2 linked regions of the Martelella mediterranea DSM 17316 genome follow. The protein of the gene in region 2 binds, or shares a complex with, the protein of the main gene of each other region. Links are inferred from orthologs where the notes say so. Each region holds a gene or a part of one and is shown on either strand. Other genes may lie near its edges. The genes, in order: Mame_RS06125 and tldD.

Region 1 (6,886 bases), 2.3 Mb from region 2 along the record:
AACATTGATATCATCGGGCGGGTTCTTGCCGATCGCAATCGCTTCAATACGCATCTAGGTCTCCAGAAAAGGGGAAGAATTCGCCGCCTTGGATAGCCAAAATGCCCCGACAAAGCAACCGCGCGGAAAGAGTTGCGGCAATCGGGATGCGGCCGCGAAAGAATGACTATTCCCAGATATAGGAAACCTTGCCGAGCACCTTGCCGCCATGCTCCTCCTCGGCAAAGGCGAAGGGCTTGCCGCCAAGAGCTGTGAAGAAGGTGCCGGCGTGATCGAGCGCATCGAAACACCAGCAGATCGTGCCCTTGCAGCCGAGCGAAGCGAGCAGCCGGCGCGCCTCGGCAAACAGCACCCGGCCGAAGCCAAGGCCCTGATATTCCGGCAGAAGATAGATCTCGTAGATTTCGCCTTCCTGCGGCAGCGCCTTCACGCGGTTGAGGCCGACGCTGGCATAGCCCACCGGCTGGCCCTGCACCTCCAGCACCAGCAGCGTCTCCTCGCTGGCGATGGCATTCTTCCACCACGCGATGTTGCGGGCCGAAATCATGTCCTGAAGCGCGCGGTGAGGAAGGATGCCGGCATAGACCTGCTGCCATGCCAGCCAATGCACCCTTGCGATTTTCTCGGCGTCGGCCGCCTCTGCGGGCCGCACGTCGCTGGATAGTATCCTCATCGTCTCCAACCAGCATGTCATTGCGGTTAAGACCCAAGGATAAGACAAACTGAGCCGATTGCCCATCAAAATTAATTTACCGGTTGCTGACAGAGCGGCTCACCGCTTTTGTCGGTCCGCTTCAACGCGGCGGCGGAAGGCATCGAGCGTGGCGATGATCATGCCGGCAGGCATGGCCGGGTTGTCGAAAACGGCGGTAATCTCCACCACACGGCTGTTCTCACGCAACGCGGATATCGCCGGCCCGCCGCCGCCCTGAAGCCGGGCCATGTCCTTTGCGGTCGTGACCGGCAGCAAGGTCCCGGCATTGGCCAGCAGAGAGCGGGCCAATGCCTCCGATATCGGCTGGTGATCGGCAAGGGCGACGGCCCGGCGCACCCGCGCGCCGAGGCCTTCCAGCGTTGCGAAAAACTTCTCCGGATCGCCGATGCCGGCATAGGCCAGCACGTCCCGGCCGCCAAGGTCTTCGCCGCCCGGCACCGGCCGCTGATGCAGAACCTCGACTTGGCGATGGGCTTTGCGGGCAGCGTTGCGCACCTGTTCCTCCGCGCCGCCCGCGCCGTTCAGCAGGACGGCATCCACCTTCGGAAACTGCGCCGCAAGTGGCGCGCGCAGCGGACCGGCCGGCAGGCAGCGCCCATTGCCGAAGCCGCGCTTGGCATCGACCACGGCCACGGCGAAATCGGGCTTCAGCCGCCCGCTCTGCAGCCCGTCATCCATGATGATGAAATCGACGCCCGCCTGTTCCAGAAGCGCTGCCGCATCCACCCGCGCTGGCGAGACCGCGACCGGCGCCAGCCGCGACAGCATCAGCGCCTCGTCGCCGACATCGCGAAAGCCGTGGCGCTGCGGATCGACCAGCACCGCGCCCTCGACCTTCCCGCCATAGCCGCGCAGCAGAAAGCCTGGCCGTTTACCGCTTTTGCGTGCCGCGCGCGCCAGCGCTTCGGCCACCGGGGTCTTGCCCGTCCCGCCAACGGTGAAATTGCCGACGCACAGAACCGGCACGCCCACGCGAGCGCCCGCCGCCTGCCTCATCCGGCGGCCGGCGACAGCGGCGTAAATCCAAGAGACGGGAAGAAGAAGGAGGCTCAGGGGATGGCCGCGCTTCCACCAGAAGGCCCGTGTCGTTTTCTTCATATCGGGCACAACTCTCTGTCAGACCCCGGAGCAATGCGCTCCGTCAGGTAATCGCATTACGGTTCAACCAACAGATAGACCAGACAAACAACGCCGTGAAGGGCCGCTCCCCTTCCCGAAGATTTCGCCGCGCGCGACGAGACCGCTTGCTGACCGTTTCGGCCCCGGGAAACCTTTACTGCAGCGCCTTGCGTAGATTCTGCTCGGGCATCCGCTCCGGAACGATCGGCAACCGCTTCTTTTCGGGCACGGACTTGGGGCGCGCGGAGAAGCGGGCCTCGAGAATGAGCGGCGCGAGATAACGCTCCAGCCCCTTCATGGTGCGGATCAGCGCGCCGCGCATGTCGCGCACCCCGGCATAGCCGGCGGCGATCATGTGTTCGCGCGCGGCTTCGTCCCGCAGCAGCAGATCGACGGATTGCAGCAGAGCCTCCGTACTGTCGACGGTGCGCACCGCGCCGCGCTGGCGCAACTGACGATAGGTATCGCGGAAATTGTCAACATGCTGGCCCGTCAGGATCGCGGTGCCGAGCATGGCAGGCTCCAGTGGATTCTGCCCGCCGCGCGCCGTCATCGAGCGACCGACAAAGGCGATATCGGTGAGGCGGAGATAAAGCCCCATATCCCCGATCGTGTCGCCGAGATAGATATCGGTCTCCGCGTCGGGGCTTTCGCCGAGCGAGCGACGCTTGACCGAAAGTCCGTCGGCCGAAAACTGGGCGGCAAGCGCATCGCCGCGATCGGGATGGCGGGGAACGATGACGGTCAGAAGGTCGGGATGGCTCTCCTTGAGCGCGGCATGCACGTCGGCGGCATTCTTTTCCTCGCCGTCGAAGGTCGAGATCGCCGCCCACACCGGGCGCGCGCCGATTGCGTTCTTCAGCGCCTGCAGGGCCTCATCATCGGCGGGTGGCGCGCTGCGGTCGACCTTGAGATTGCCGGTGACCGAGACATGCAGCGCCCCGAGATCGGCGAAGCGCTCGGCGTCAAGATCGGTCTGCGCCATGACCAGCGAAAACCGCGAGAACATGGTGCGGGCAAGTTCGCGGCGCTGCATCCAGCGGTCGAATGAACGATCCGAAATTCGGCCATTGACCACAACCTGCGCGATCTTGCGTTTGGCGAGCTCCGCGATCGTGACCGGCCAGACCTCGGTTTCAACATTGATGGCGAGGTCAGGACGCCAATGATCAAGAAAGCGTGTTACCGCTGGCAGCGCATCCAGCGGTACGTATTGATGAATGACCGTATCCCCGAAGCGCTCCGCCGCCAGGCGCGCGGATGTCACCGTGCCGGTTGTCAGCAGAACGGAGATGCCGAATTCATGAATATTCTGGACGACCGAGGTGACGGCGAGCGTTTCGCCCACGCTTGCTGCGTGTATCCAGACGAGCGGACCTTCCGGTCTCTCCCGGTTGGAGCGGCCGAGACGCTCCCCCAGACGCGCCCTGTCCTCCTTGCCGCGCCGGACGCGATGATAGAGGATCGGCCGTAACAGCGGATAGCCGAGAATCCCGCCGAGTCGGTACGTGTTGCGGGCCAACCAAATAGAAATGCGTGATACCATTCCCTTGTCCGTTTACCCCGTTCTCGTGCATCGGATCAGCGGCCGCACCCACCACCATTGCGCGAATCATCCTACTTCAGAAAATAACATTTAGGAACAGGAAGAACCACGTCCTAAATATTCTATCAAACGTCTTCAGGCTGACCCGGAACGAAGTTCTTTTTTTCTTCTTATAAAGACTTCATCTGCTTTATTTTAAAGCAACTGCTTAATTTCACGCCACAAAGCAGTTGCAGGAGCGCCGTCTGGCGAAAGCGCTCTGGAGGCTAAAGCAGTCGCCTATACTGCGTCCGGAGCCATGAAAACGCAATACTCACGATTCCGGGTCGAGAAGCCGGTGCAGATGGACGATGAAGTAGCGCATATGGGCGTTGTCGACGGTCTGCTGCGCCTTGGACTTCCAGGCTGCATGGGCGCTGGCGTAATTGGGGTAGATACCGACGATATCAAGCGCGTCCAGATCGGTGAACTTCACGCCCTTCAGGCTCTCGAGCTCGCCGCCGAAGACCAGATGCAGGAGTTGCTTGTTTTCAACCGTATCAGCCATTTCATATCTCTCTTTGCTCATTGCCTCCCGCCATAGCGTGTCTCGGGTTTGGCCGTTTTTGTCAAGTGACGGGTCACATGACCGGCGGCGGCGCGAATTCGCGCATCAGCGTCCCGACCAGCGCCGGATTGCCCGCAAAAAGCGTCCCGTGGCGCAGCGCGCGGCGATTATAGGTCAACGGCCGCCCCGCGTCATCCACCAGCGACGCGCCGGCTGCGGCAAGGATGATATCGGCGGCGGCCAGATCCCAATCGTGTGAGTTAGGCCTCACAAGTGTGGCATCAAGACGGCCATCGGCCACCGAAGCCAGCCTGTAGGCGAGCGAAGGAATATGCGCGGCCTTGCTTATGCGCGCGCGAAAGGGCGGGCTGAAGCCATCGAGCATCGCCGCCGGCAGGCAAAGCTCCAGGTTTCCGGTTTCGCCGCGCAGCGTTGAGGCCGCAATCGGAAGACCGTTTTTCAGCGCCGGACCGCCGAGGGCGGCGGTAAACACCTCGTCAAGCGCCGGCGCGACGAGGACGCCGGCCACCGGGCGGCCACCGCGCACCACCGCCACGCTGACCATCCAGTTCTTCTTCCCCTTGAGAAAACCGCGCGTGCCATCGATCGGGTCGACCACGAAGGTGGCATCGGCTTCCAGCCGGGCGAAGTCGTCGCCGCTTTCCTCCGAAAGCCAGCTATAATCCGGCCGCGCCCTCAGCAGCAGATCCTCCAGGCACTCATTGGCGGCGAAATCGGCGGCGCTGACCGGCGACTGACCGGAGTTCTTCCACCAGACCTCGGGGTTCTGGCCGAAATGGGAGAGCGCGACCGCACCCGCCTCGCGCGCCGCATCGGTAATCAGCGCCAGATCGGCCTGGATATCGGCAACCAACGGCTCGGCCACGGCGGACCTCACGAGCCGGCGAGGGTGACGCCCTCGACGAGAATGCTGGGGGTGGCAATCGAGAACCGGCGGTCGATATCGCTGGCCGGCGTCATCGCCATGAACATGTCCTTCAGATTGCCGGCAATGGTCATCTGAGACACCGGATAGGCGATCTCGCCATTCTCGATCCAGAACCCGCTCGCCCCGCGCGAATATTCGCCGGTCACCATGTTGACGCCATGGCCGATCAGTTCCGTGACATAGAGCCCGGTTCCGATGTCGGCCATCAGTTCGGCGGGCGTCTTCGGGCCGGGCTCGAGTACCAGGTTGGTCGGCGCGGCGGACAGCGAATTGCCGGAGCGGGTGCCGCGGCCATTGGTCTCGAAGCCGAGTTCCCGGCCGAGCGCGGTCGACAGGAACCATTGCCGCAGCACGCCGTCCTCGACCATGACCAGCCGTTCGCTCAAAACGCCTTCGCCATCGAAGGGCTGGGAGCCGGCGCCGCGGCGGATCGCCGGATCGTCAATCAGGTTGAGCCCGGCCTTCAAAACCGGCTTGCCGAGCTTATCTCTGAGAAAGCTGGTCTTGCGCGCGACGGAAGACCCCGTAATCGCGCCGGCGAGACTGCCGATCATGCTTGCGGCAAGACGCGGCTCGAAGATCACCGCGGCGTTGCGACGCGTCGGCACCTGGCGCGGCGAGAGCCGGGCTGCGGCCCGTTCGCCGGCCTTACGGCCGATCTCTGCCGGCGGATCGAGATCGCCGTCATGGGCGCGCGCGTCGTAATCGTGATCGCGCTGCATGCCGGCCCCCTCGCCCGCCACGACGGAGACCGAGACGGAGGAATAGGAACGGCGGTAGCCGCCCGAAAAGCCGTCGGAGGTCACCAGCACGAAACCGACCTCGCCGCGCGAGGCCCCGGCGCCCGAGCTCCTGGTGACGCCCTTTACGTCAAGCGCTGCCGCCTCGGCCGCAAGCGCGCGCTCGGCGAGCGCCTCGGGCGAAACCTCTGTCTCGTCGTAAAGATCGAGGTCAGGGGCTTCGCGGGCAAGCCGGGCGCTGTCGGCAAGGCTGGCATAAGGATCTTCGGGCGAGACGGCGGCCATGGCGAGGGCGCGCTCGACCAGCGTGTCGATATCGCTGTCGTCATTGGTGGAGACGCTTGCGACCTTCGCGCCGCGGAACACGCGCAGCGAGAAACCCCTGTTTTCGGAGGCCTTGGCGTTTTCGCGCTTTCCGTCGCGCACCGAGATGCCGTGCGAGGCGCCCTGCGAGACGACGACATCGGCGGCATCCGCGCCCTTCTTCTTCGCGACGGCGAGAATCTTCGACGCGGTGTCGATCAATTGATCGGGAACCCTTGATGATGACATGGCATTTGGCCTTTCCTTGCGCCCTCATTTATTGTTCACTTCATTGCGCATCAAGTGCCGTTCCCCCGGCCCTCCCCTTTTCTTGCATCCAGGACCCTTTTTATGGCAACGACCCAGAGCCTTTTTACCGAAACCGTGTGGATGCTGGGGGCCGCGGCCATCGCAGCGCCGCTTTTCAAGCGGCTCGGCCTCGGCACGGTTCTCGGCTACCTGGCGGGCGGGATCGTGATCGGTCCGGTGCTTCAAAGAATCAGCAATGGCGAGGAGGTGCTGCACGTCGCCGAACTCGGGATCGTGTTCCTGCTGTTCATGATCGGGCTTGAACTGAAGCCGGCCCGGCTCTGGACAATGCGCAAGGACATTTTCGGTCTTGGCCTTGCCCAGGTTCTGGTCACCGGCGCGGTGCTGGTGCCGCTTGCCAAATTCGGCGGGCTCGGAAACTGGCAGGCCGCGGTGATCGCCGGCTTCGGCCTGGCGCTGTCATCCACCGCCTTCGCCATGCAGATCCTCGATGACAATGGCGACGTCAACACCCGCTACGGCCAGCGCTCGTTCTCGATGCTGCTGTTCCAGGATATCGCGATCGTGCCGCTTCTGGCGCTCGCCAGCATTCTCGGCGGCGGCGTGGAGGAAGCGAGCACCTCGGACATGCTGATGAATGCCGGACTGGCCGCCCTTGTCGTGGTGCTGATGATCGCCGCCGGGCGCTATGTGCTGA
Region 2 (6,893 bases):
CGGCGTCGTCGCGGCGATCACCGTCTCGGGCCTTGCCAGCAAGGACGATCACGGGCTGATCGTCGATGTGCTGACGGCGTTTGTGAAGGAACAGGGCTGAGGTTGAACCTCTCCGCTCTTGACATCGTGTATATGCAACGTAGGTTATCTCCATGACATGGACGAAGCCGACGGCGGACGATCTTTCGAGCTGCCTTATTCTCAACACCGTAAAGACGGCGCGGGTGCTGACCCGACGCTACGACAACCGGCTGCGTCCGCTCGAACTGACGGTGGCGCAGTTTTCCGTGCTGTCGGTCATGCGCGGCAATCCGGGCAAGTCCATCAACGCGCTTGCCGAGCGGATCGCCATGGACCGCTCCACGCTGACGCGCAATATCGATCTTCTGATCGCCAAGGGCCTTGTGGTCAAAACCACGGCGGAGCGCGGCAACGGTCGAATCTGCCGGCTGACGGACGAGGGGGATCGGCGGCTTGATGCGGCAATCCCGCTTTGGCGTGAGGCGCGCGATGAAATGCAGGCGCAATTGAAGGATCACGATCCAGTAGCCTATCTCGATGCGCTGGCGCGCCTCGCGGCCGCGTGATTTTTTTGCCCTGATATGTGTATATACACTATAGGAGAGATACATGTTTTCTGATGATCCGATTGTCATTACCGGAATGGGCGCGGTGTCGCCGCTTGGCGTCGGGGTCGACGTCAACTGGTCGCGGCTGATTGCCGCGCGGAGCGGCATTGTCGCCAATACCCGTTTCGACACGGAGGCCTATGGCTGCAAGGTGGCAGGTCTGGTTCCTGCAAAGGCGGACGATCCGGACGGTTTCGATCCGCTCGATTTCATCGAGGCCAAAGAACTGAAGAAGATGGACCTCTTTATCCAGTATTCGCTTGGGGCGACGGATGAGGCGCTGCGGCAGGCCGGCTGGGCGCCGGGGGATGAGGCGGCGCAATCGCGCACCGGCGTGGTGATCGCGACCGGGGTCGGCGGCTTCCCCGCGATCACCGACGCGGTGAAGACGGTCGAAGCGCGGGGCCCGCGGCGGCTTTCACCCTTCACCGTTCCTTCATTCCTGCCGAACCTTGCTGCGGGGCATGTCGCGATTCGCTATGGCTTCCACGGACCGAGCGGATGTCCGGTCACCGCCTGTGCCGCCTCAGCGCAGGCGATCGGCGACGGCATGCGGATGATTGCCTTCAATGAGGCGGATATCGTCGTCTGTGGCGGAACCGATGCCTGTGTCGATCCGGTTTCGATCGGCGGCTTCGGCGCGGCGCGCGCGCTGTCGACGCATTACAATGACGATCCAGCCGCCGCCTCGCGTCCGTTCGACAAAGGGCATGATGGCTTTGTGCTCTCGGAGGGGGCGGCAACCGTGGTGATCGAACGCCTCAGCCATGCCCGGGCGCGCGGCGCCGAGCCGCTGGCGGTCGTCGCCGGCTACGGCACCAGCACGGATGCCCATCACCTGACGGCCGGTCATCCGGAGGGCCGTTATGCCGCCGTGGCGATGCGTTCGGCGCTCGCCATGGCCAAACTCGACGCTGCCGAAATCGATTATATCAATGCCCACTCCACCTCGACCCCGGTGGGCGATGCAGCCGAGATCGCCGCTATCGGCAGCGTTTTCCCGGAACGCGGCAAGGATCTCGCCGTTACGTCGACGAAATCGGCGACCGGGCATCTTCTCGGGGCGGCCGGCGCAATCGAGGCGGTCTTTTCTGTCATGGCATTGCGGGACGGGATCATTCCGCCCGGCCTTAACATCCATGACCCGGAGGCGGCTGCTGATCGATACGACCTGGCCCCGCTCGCCGCAAAGAAAAAGCCTATCCGGCATGTTCTCTCGAACGGCTTCGGTTTCGGCGGCGTCAATGCCGCACTGGTGTTTGCCAAATCGCCGTAGCGTCAGTCCTGAGCGTACCGGTCCGACCGCTGCCATGTCGTCGGAACCGGTTTCTGCATCATGATCAGCGGGAAGGGCAGGCCGTTGTCGTCGGTCTGCCGCCGCTTGATGCCGCAAAAACCGTGGCGGCGGTAGAAGGAAAGCGCGCGGGTGTTGGCGGCATAGACTTCCAGCAGCAGGTGGCCCTTCAGACGGAAGGCGTGGTCGAGCAGCGCGGAGCCGATGCCGCCGCCCTGGCAATCCGGCGAGACGAACAGGCCGCCGATGAAGCTGTCGATCAGGCCGATGAAGCCGACGGGCGTTTCGCCGTTGACCGCCACCCAGGTCTCCGTTTCCGGCAGGTATTTTTCCGACACCAGCTTCTTCTGCGCGACGAGCAACTCGGCCGGCAGAAAATCATGGGCGACGGACGAGGCCCGATGCCAGATGTCGACAAGTGCGGCATTGTCCTCCGCCCGATAGGGGCGGATGGACGTGTCGGGTGCGGAAGAGGCCATGGCGGCGGAAGAAGGGGTTACGCAATACATGGGCCCATTGAGCCCGAAAGGCGTAAACAATCCGCTAAGCCGTGCCTTCAAAAGGCGGCGCTTCCGTCTGTCAGTTTCACGAGATCGTATACGTAGGATTTGTCGTTCTTCTTGCTGACCCACTCGCCCTCGAAAGGGGTCGCGCCCTGTTCCTCAGGTTCCACATTCCACGGGCGGCCGTTGATCGTGCCTGCACTGTCGACCGTACACCAGCCCTTCTCGGTGTGCCGGATGAGCCGGATATCGAGGTCGACGCGTTTCCAGGCGGGGAAGCCGTTTACAAATCCGTCAGGCGCGAAACGGTAGACCACGTCGTCTATTCGCCGCCGGAATTCGTATTCGATGGTCACGCCTGCGTGCCGCCGACGGTGATCTGATCCAGCCTCAGATGCGGCTGGCCGACGCCGACCGGAACCCATTGCCCGGCCTTGCCGCAATTGCCGATGCCGTTGTCGAGCGCGAGATCGTTGCCGACCATCGAGACGCGCTTCATCGCGTCCGGGCCGTTGCCGATCAGCGTTGCGCCCTTGATCGGCGCGCCGATCTTTCCGTTTTCGATCAGATAGGCCTCGGTGCAGTCGAACACGAACTGGCCGGAGGTGATATCCACCTGGCCGCCGCCGAAGGTGACGGCGTAAATGCCCTTCTTGACCGAGGCAATGATCTCTTCCTTGGTCTTGTCGCCGGCCAGCATGTAAGTGTTGGTCATGCGCGGCATTGGCAGGTCGGAATAGGACTGGCGGCGGCCATTGCCGGTGGGCGCCACGCCCATCAGCCGGGCGTTCATGCGGTCCTGCATATATCCAGTCAGCCGGCCGTTCTCGATCAGCACATTATAGGCGGACGGCGTGCCCTCGTCGTCGATCGAGATCGAGCCGCGGCGGTTCTCGATCGTGCCGTCATCGACGATGGTGACGCCAGGGGCGGCGACCATCTGGCCGACAAGGCCGGAAAAGGCGGAAAGCCCCTTGCGGTTGAAATCGCCCTCGAGCCCGTGGCCGACGGCTTCGTGGATCATCACGCCCGGCCAGCCATTGCCGAGCACGGCGTCCATCGTGCCGGCCGGCGCGTCGATCGCCTCGAGATTGACGAAGGCCTTGCGCAGCGCTTCTTCCGCGCCCGACTGCCAGTCCTGACGCGCGAAAAGGTCGGCGAAGCTCTGCCTTCCGCCAATGCCGAAAGAGCCGGTCTCCTGCCGGTCGCCGTCGCCGACGACCACTGAGATGTTGAGCCGCGTCATCGGCCGCACATCGCCGACGCGATAGCCATCGGCGCGCAGGATTTCGACGATCTGGTGGCTGGCGGCGAGCGAGGCGGAGACCTGACGCACGCGCGGATCGCGTTCGCGTAGATAGGCGTCGATTTCGCCGAGCATCGTGATTTTTTCTTCGAATGACGGCGCGCCGATCGGGTTGTCCTCGGAATAAAGCCGGGTATTGGTCCCGCGCGGCGGTTCGGCATAGGTGCCGTCATAACCGTGGTTTACGGCCTTGGCGGTGGCCGCGGCCCGCTTCAGCGCGCCGAGCGACAATTCGCCGGCATGGGCAAAGCCGCTGGCGTCGCCCGCCACCGCCCTGAGGCCGAAGCCGTGGCCGGTGTTGAACGCGCCGCCCTTCAGCCTGCCATCGTCGAAGGACAGCGATTCGCTCTGTGAATATTCGACATAGAGCTCGCCGTCGTCGGCGCCGTGCAGCGTGTCTTCGACAATGCCGCGGATCGTCGCTTCATCGGCATCGAAATGGCTGAGGAGGTCGCGGTCTGTCATGGTCGTTTCCGTCTTTTTATCCGTCATGCGTCCCATATAGGAACGATCGTCCCGCGATATCAGGGCAGGGCGTCATAGCCCTCGGCAAAACCCGAGAGGTCGACCGGAATGCCGATCGAGTTCTGATCGACCGAGAAGTTGAGGGTGAACACCGCCTGGGTTCCGGCGCGCAATATCCGCATCAGGTCGTCGTCGATATCGACCTCGACATAACAGCCGTCGAGATAGCAGCGCGAGAAATAGGCCTTGCCGATATCGACGTTGTCGACGAACAGGTTCATGCCTTCGGGCAGGAAAACGCCGAGCGGGGTCAGAACGCGCAGCAATTTCGCCTCGCGGTCGGCGGTCTTCAGCACCGCGATCGAAAGGCCGATTTCCGGGCGGTCGTCGGCGATCACGTTCTGCATCAGCGCGCATTGCTCGACGCTGGAGCCCGGCGGCTGATCGCAGACCATCGACCATGCGCCGTGATTCTCTCTGACCACGCTGTTGTCGGCCGGCGGCGCGGGTGGCACCGGCTGCGGGGCGGGTTCGGCGGCGGGCGTTGCGGCTTCCTCAGATGTTTCCCCGACGCTGTCGTCCGCGGCCTCCTGGGCGAAAGCGGGCAGGGCCGCGGAAAACAGCAGGCAGGCGAGGCTCAGCGCGCCGATCCTTCGAAGCGCATGATCTGCGGGAAATACGGGCATGGCGCGGGCTCCTCGGGTGATTTGGTATATTTCTTTTCCGATACCGGGCTTTGTGCCGCGTTCAAAAGAAATTTTCAACGGCTGAAGAAGGACTTGACCTGGGAAAGCGCGGCGAAATATCAGAGGGTGCGCGTGCCGCATGAGACAATTTGACGCTTCAAATTGGCAAATGCTATGGCATAATTGTGACTGAGGGAGAAAAACCGGTCGATGAAGTCGCCTGTTCGCCGGCCAAGGGGTGCGTCGGCGTCTCGGGATGCTATCATGGCGCTATCGCGCCGCGGGCGGTTTTGGTACTTCTGGCGCAAACGAACAGGATCCGGTTTGACCGAGGTCAAACGATGGTGGGAGAATTCAACGTGATGAATAAAACCAGAGCATGCATGACAGGTCTTCTCTGTCTTGCGGGCAGCGGGAGCGCCTTTGCCGCGCAGCCTGAGCCGTGGGAGATGACCCTGCAGCCGGCGGCATCGCCGATCATGCATCAAATTACCTGGTTCGAGCAGTATACGCTCTGGTTTATCGTGCCGATCGTGCTTCTGGTGCTGGCGCTTCTGATCCTGGTGATGGTGAAATTCCGGGAATCGAAGAACCCGACGGCATCGCGCACCAGCCACAACACCGCGATCGAGGTGGTCTGGACCGTCGCGCCTGTGCTGATTCTCCTGTTTCTCGCCGTGCCGTCCTTCAACCTGCTCACCAACCAGCTCACCATGCCGGAAGAGCCCGATCTGACGGTCAAGGCGACGGCGACGCAGTGGCTTTGGAGCTATGACTATCCCGAGATCGAGGATGGCGCGATTTCCTACGCCTCCTACCTGCTGACGGATGAGCAGCGTGCCGAATACGGCAAGGAGGACCGGGCGGTCTATCCGCGGCTTCTGGCCGTCGACAACGAGATGGTGGTTCCGGTTGGCGCAACAGTGCGCCTGCTTGTCACCGCCGCTCCGACCGACGTCATCCACTCTTTCGCAATGCCGGCCTTCGGCCTCAAGATCGACGCCATTCCCGGCCGCCTGAACGAAACCTGGTTCAAGGCCGAGGCCGAGGGCATCTATTACGGCCAGTGCTCGGAACTCTGCGGCAAGGATCACGCCTTCATGCCGATCGCGATCCGCGCGGTTTCGCCCGAGCAGTTCACCACATGGCAGGCTTCCGCCGCCACTGACGTCGAAGCCGCCAACCGCGCTTTGATGGCAAGCATCGACAATCAAGGGCAGGGCGCGGACGCGGTCATGCTCGCCGACAAGAATTGAGGAGAGCGATATGGCCGAAGCAGCGCACGCTCACGATCACGACCATAAGCCCGGCTTTGCCGCGCGATGGCTTTTCTCGACCAACCACAAGGATATCGGGACGCTCTACCTGATCTTCGCGATCTGTGCGGGCATTATCGGCGGACTTCTGTCCGTCGCCATGCGCATGGAATTGCAGGAGCCCGGCATCCAGATCTTCAACGGCCTTGCCGCCATGGTCTATGGCGATGCCGGTGCTGCCGCCATCGACCAGGGCAAGCATCTCTACAACGTGTTCACCACCGCGCACGGCCTGATCATGATCTTCTTCATGGTGATGCCGGCGATGATCGGCGGCTTCGCCAACTGGATGGTGCCGATCATGATCGGCGCGCCGGACATGGCGTTTCCGCGCCTGAACAATATTTCCTTCTGGCTGCTCGTGCCGGCCTTCCTGCTGCTTCTGCTTTCGATGTTCGTCGAGGGGCCGGCGGGTTCCAACGGCGTTGGCGGCGGCTGGACGCTTTATCCGCCGTTCTCCACCAGCGGCCAGCCGGGTCCGGCTGTCGACCTTGCGATCTTCGCGCTGCATGTGGCCGGTATCTCCTCGATCCTCGGCGCGATCAACTTCATCACCACCATCCTGAACATGCGCGCGCCGGGCATGACCCTGCACAAGATGCCGCTGTTCGCCTGGTCGGTGCTGATCACCGCCTTCCTTCTGCTGCTGTCGCTGCCGGTTCTGGCGGGCGGCATCACCATGCTGTTGACGGAC

The links.
Region 1: the proteins of tldD (region 2) and Mame_RS06125 are in contact, whole or in part, in a solved structure (PDB 5NJ9), measured with the Escherichia coli proteins. The link is inferred for Martelella mediterranea DSM 17316 from one-to-one orthologs.

What each region holds. Positions count from the first base shown.
Region 1 is NZ_CP020330.1:1,321,102-1,327,987, reverse strand. The notes cover bases 3,996-6,886. They hold Mame_RS06125 (TldD/PmbA family protein), read right to left. Parts: upstream 6,169-6,886; coding sequence 4,822-6,168; downstream 3,996-4,821. Other genes in these bases: Mame_RS06120 (monovalent cation:proton antiporter-2 (CPA2) family protein), read left to right, coding at 6,271-6,886; Mame_RS06130 (3'(2'),5'-bisphosphate nucleotidase CysQ), read right to left, coding at 4,001-4,813. In the rest of the region: ppa (inorganic diphosphatase), read right to left, coding at 1-54; Mame_RS06150 (GNAT family N-acetyltransferase), read right to left, coding at 167-673; lpxK (tetraacyldisaccharide 4'-kinase), read right to left, coding at 773-1,813; waaA (lipid IV(A) 3-deoxy-D-manno-octulosonic acid transferase), read right to left, coding at 1,989-3,380; Mame_RS06135 (DUF4170 domain-containing protein), read right to left, coding at 3,694-3,927.
Region 2 is NZ_CP020330.1:3,660,837-3,667,729, reverse strand. The notes cover bases 1,989-4,886. They hold tldD (metalloprotease TldD), read right to left. Parts: upstream 4,198-4,886; coding sequence 2,779-4,197; downstream 1,989-2,778. Other genes in these bases: Mame_RS17005 (invasion associated locus B family protein), read right to left, coding at 4,257-4,883; Mame_RS17015 (hypothetical protein), read right to left, coding at 2,480-2,782; Mame_RS17020 (GNAT family N-acetyltransferase), read right to left, coding at 1,989-2,432. Outside these bases: Mame_RS17035 (heme-degrading domain-containing protein), read left to right, coding at 1-100; Mame_RS17030 (MarR family winged helix-turn-helix transcriptional regulator), read left to right, coding at 153-587; fabF (beta-ketoacyl-ACP synthase II), read left to right, coding at 631-1,905; more of Mame_RS17020, read right to left, coding at 1,908-1,988; coxB (cytochrome c oxidase subunit II), read left to right, coding at 5,243-6,139; ctaD (cytochrome c oxidase subunit I), read left to right, coding at 6,150-6,893. UniProt on the Escherichia coli protein: Metalloprotease involved in CcdA degradation. Suppresses the inhibitory activity of the carbon storage regulator (CsrA).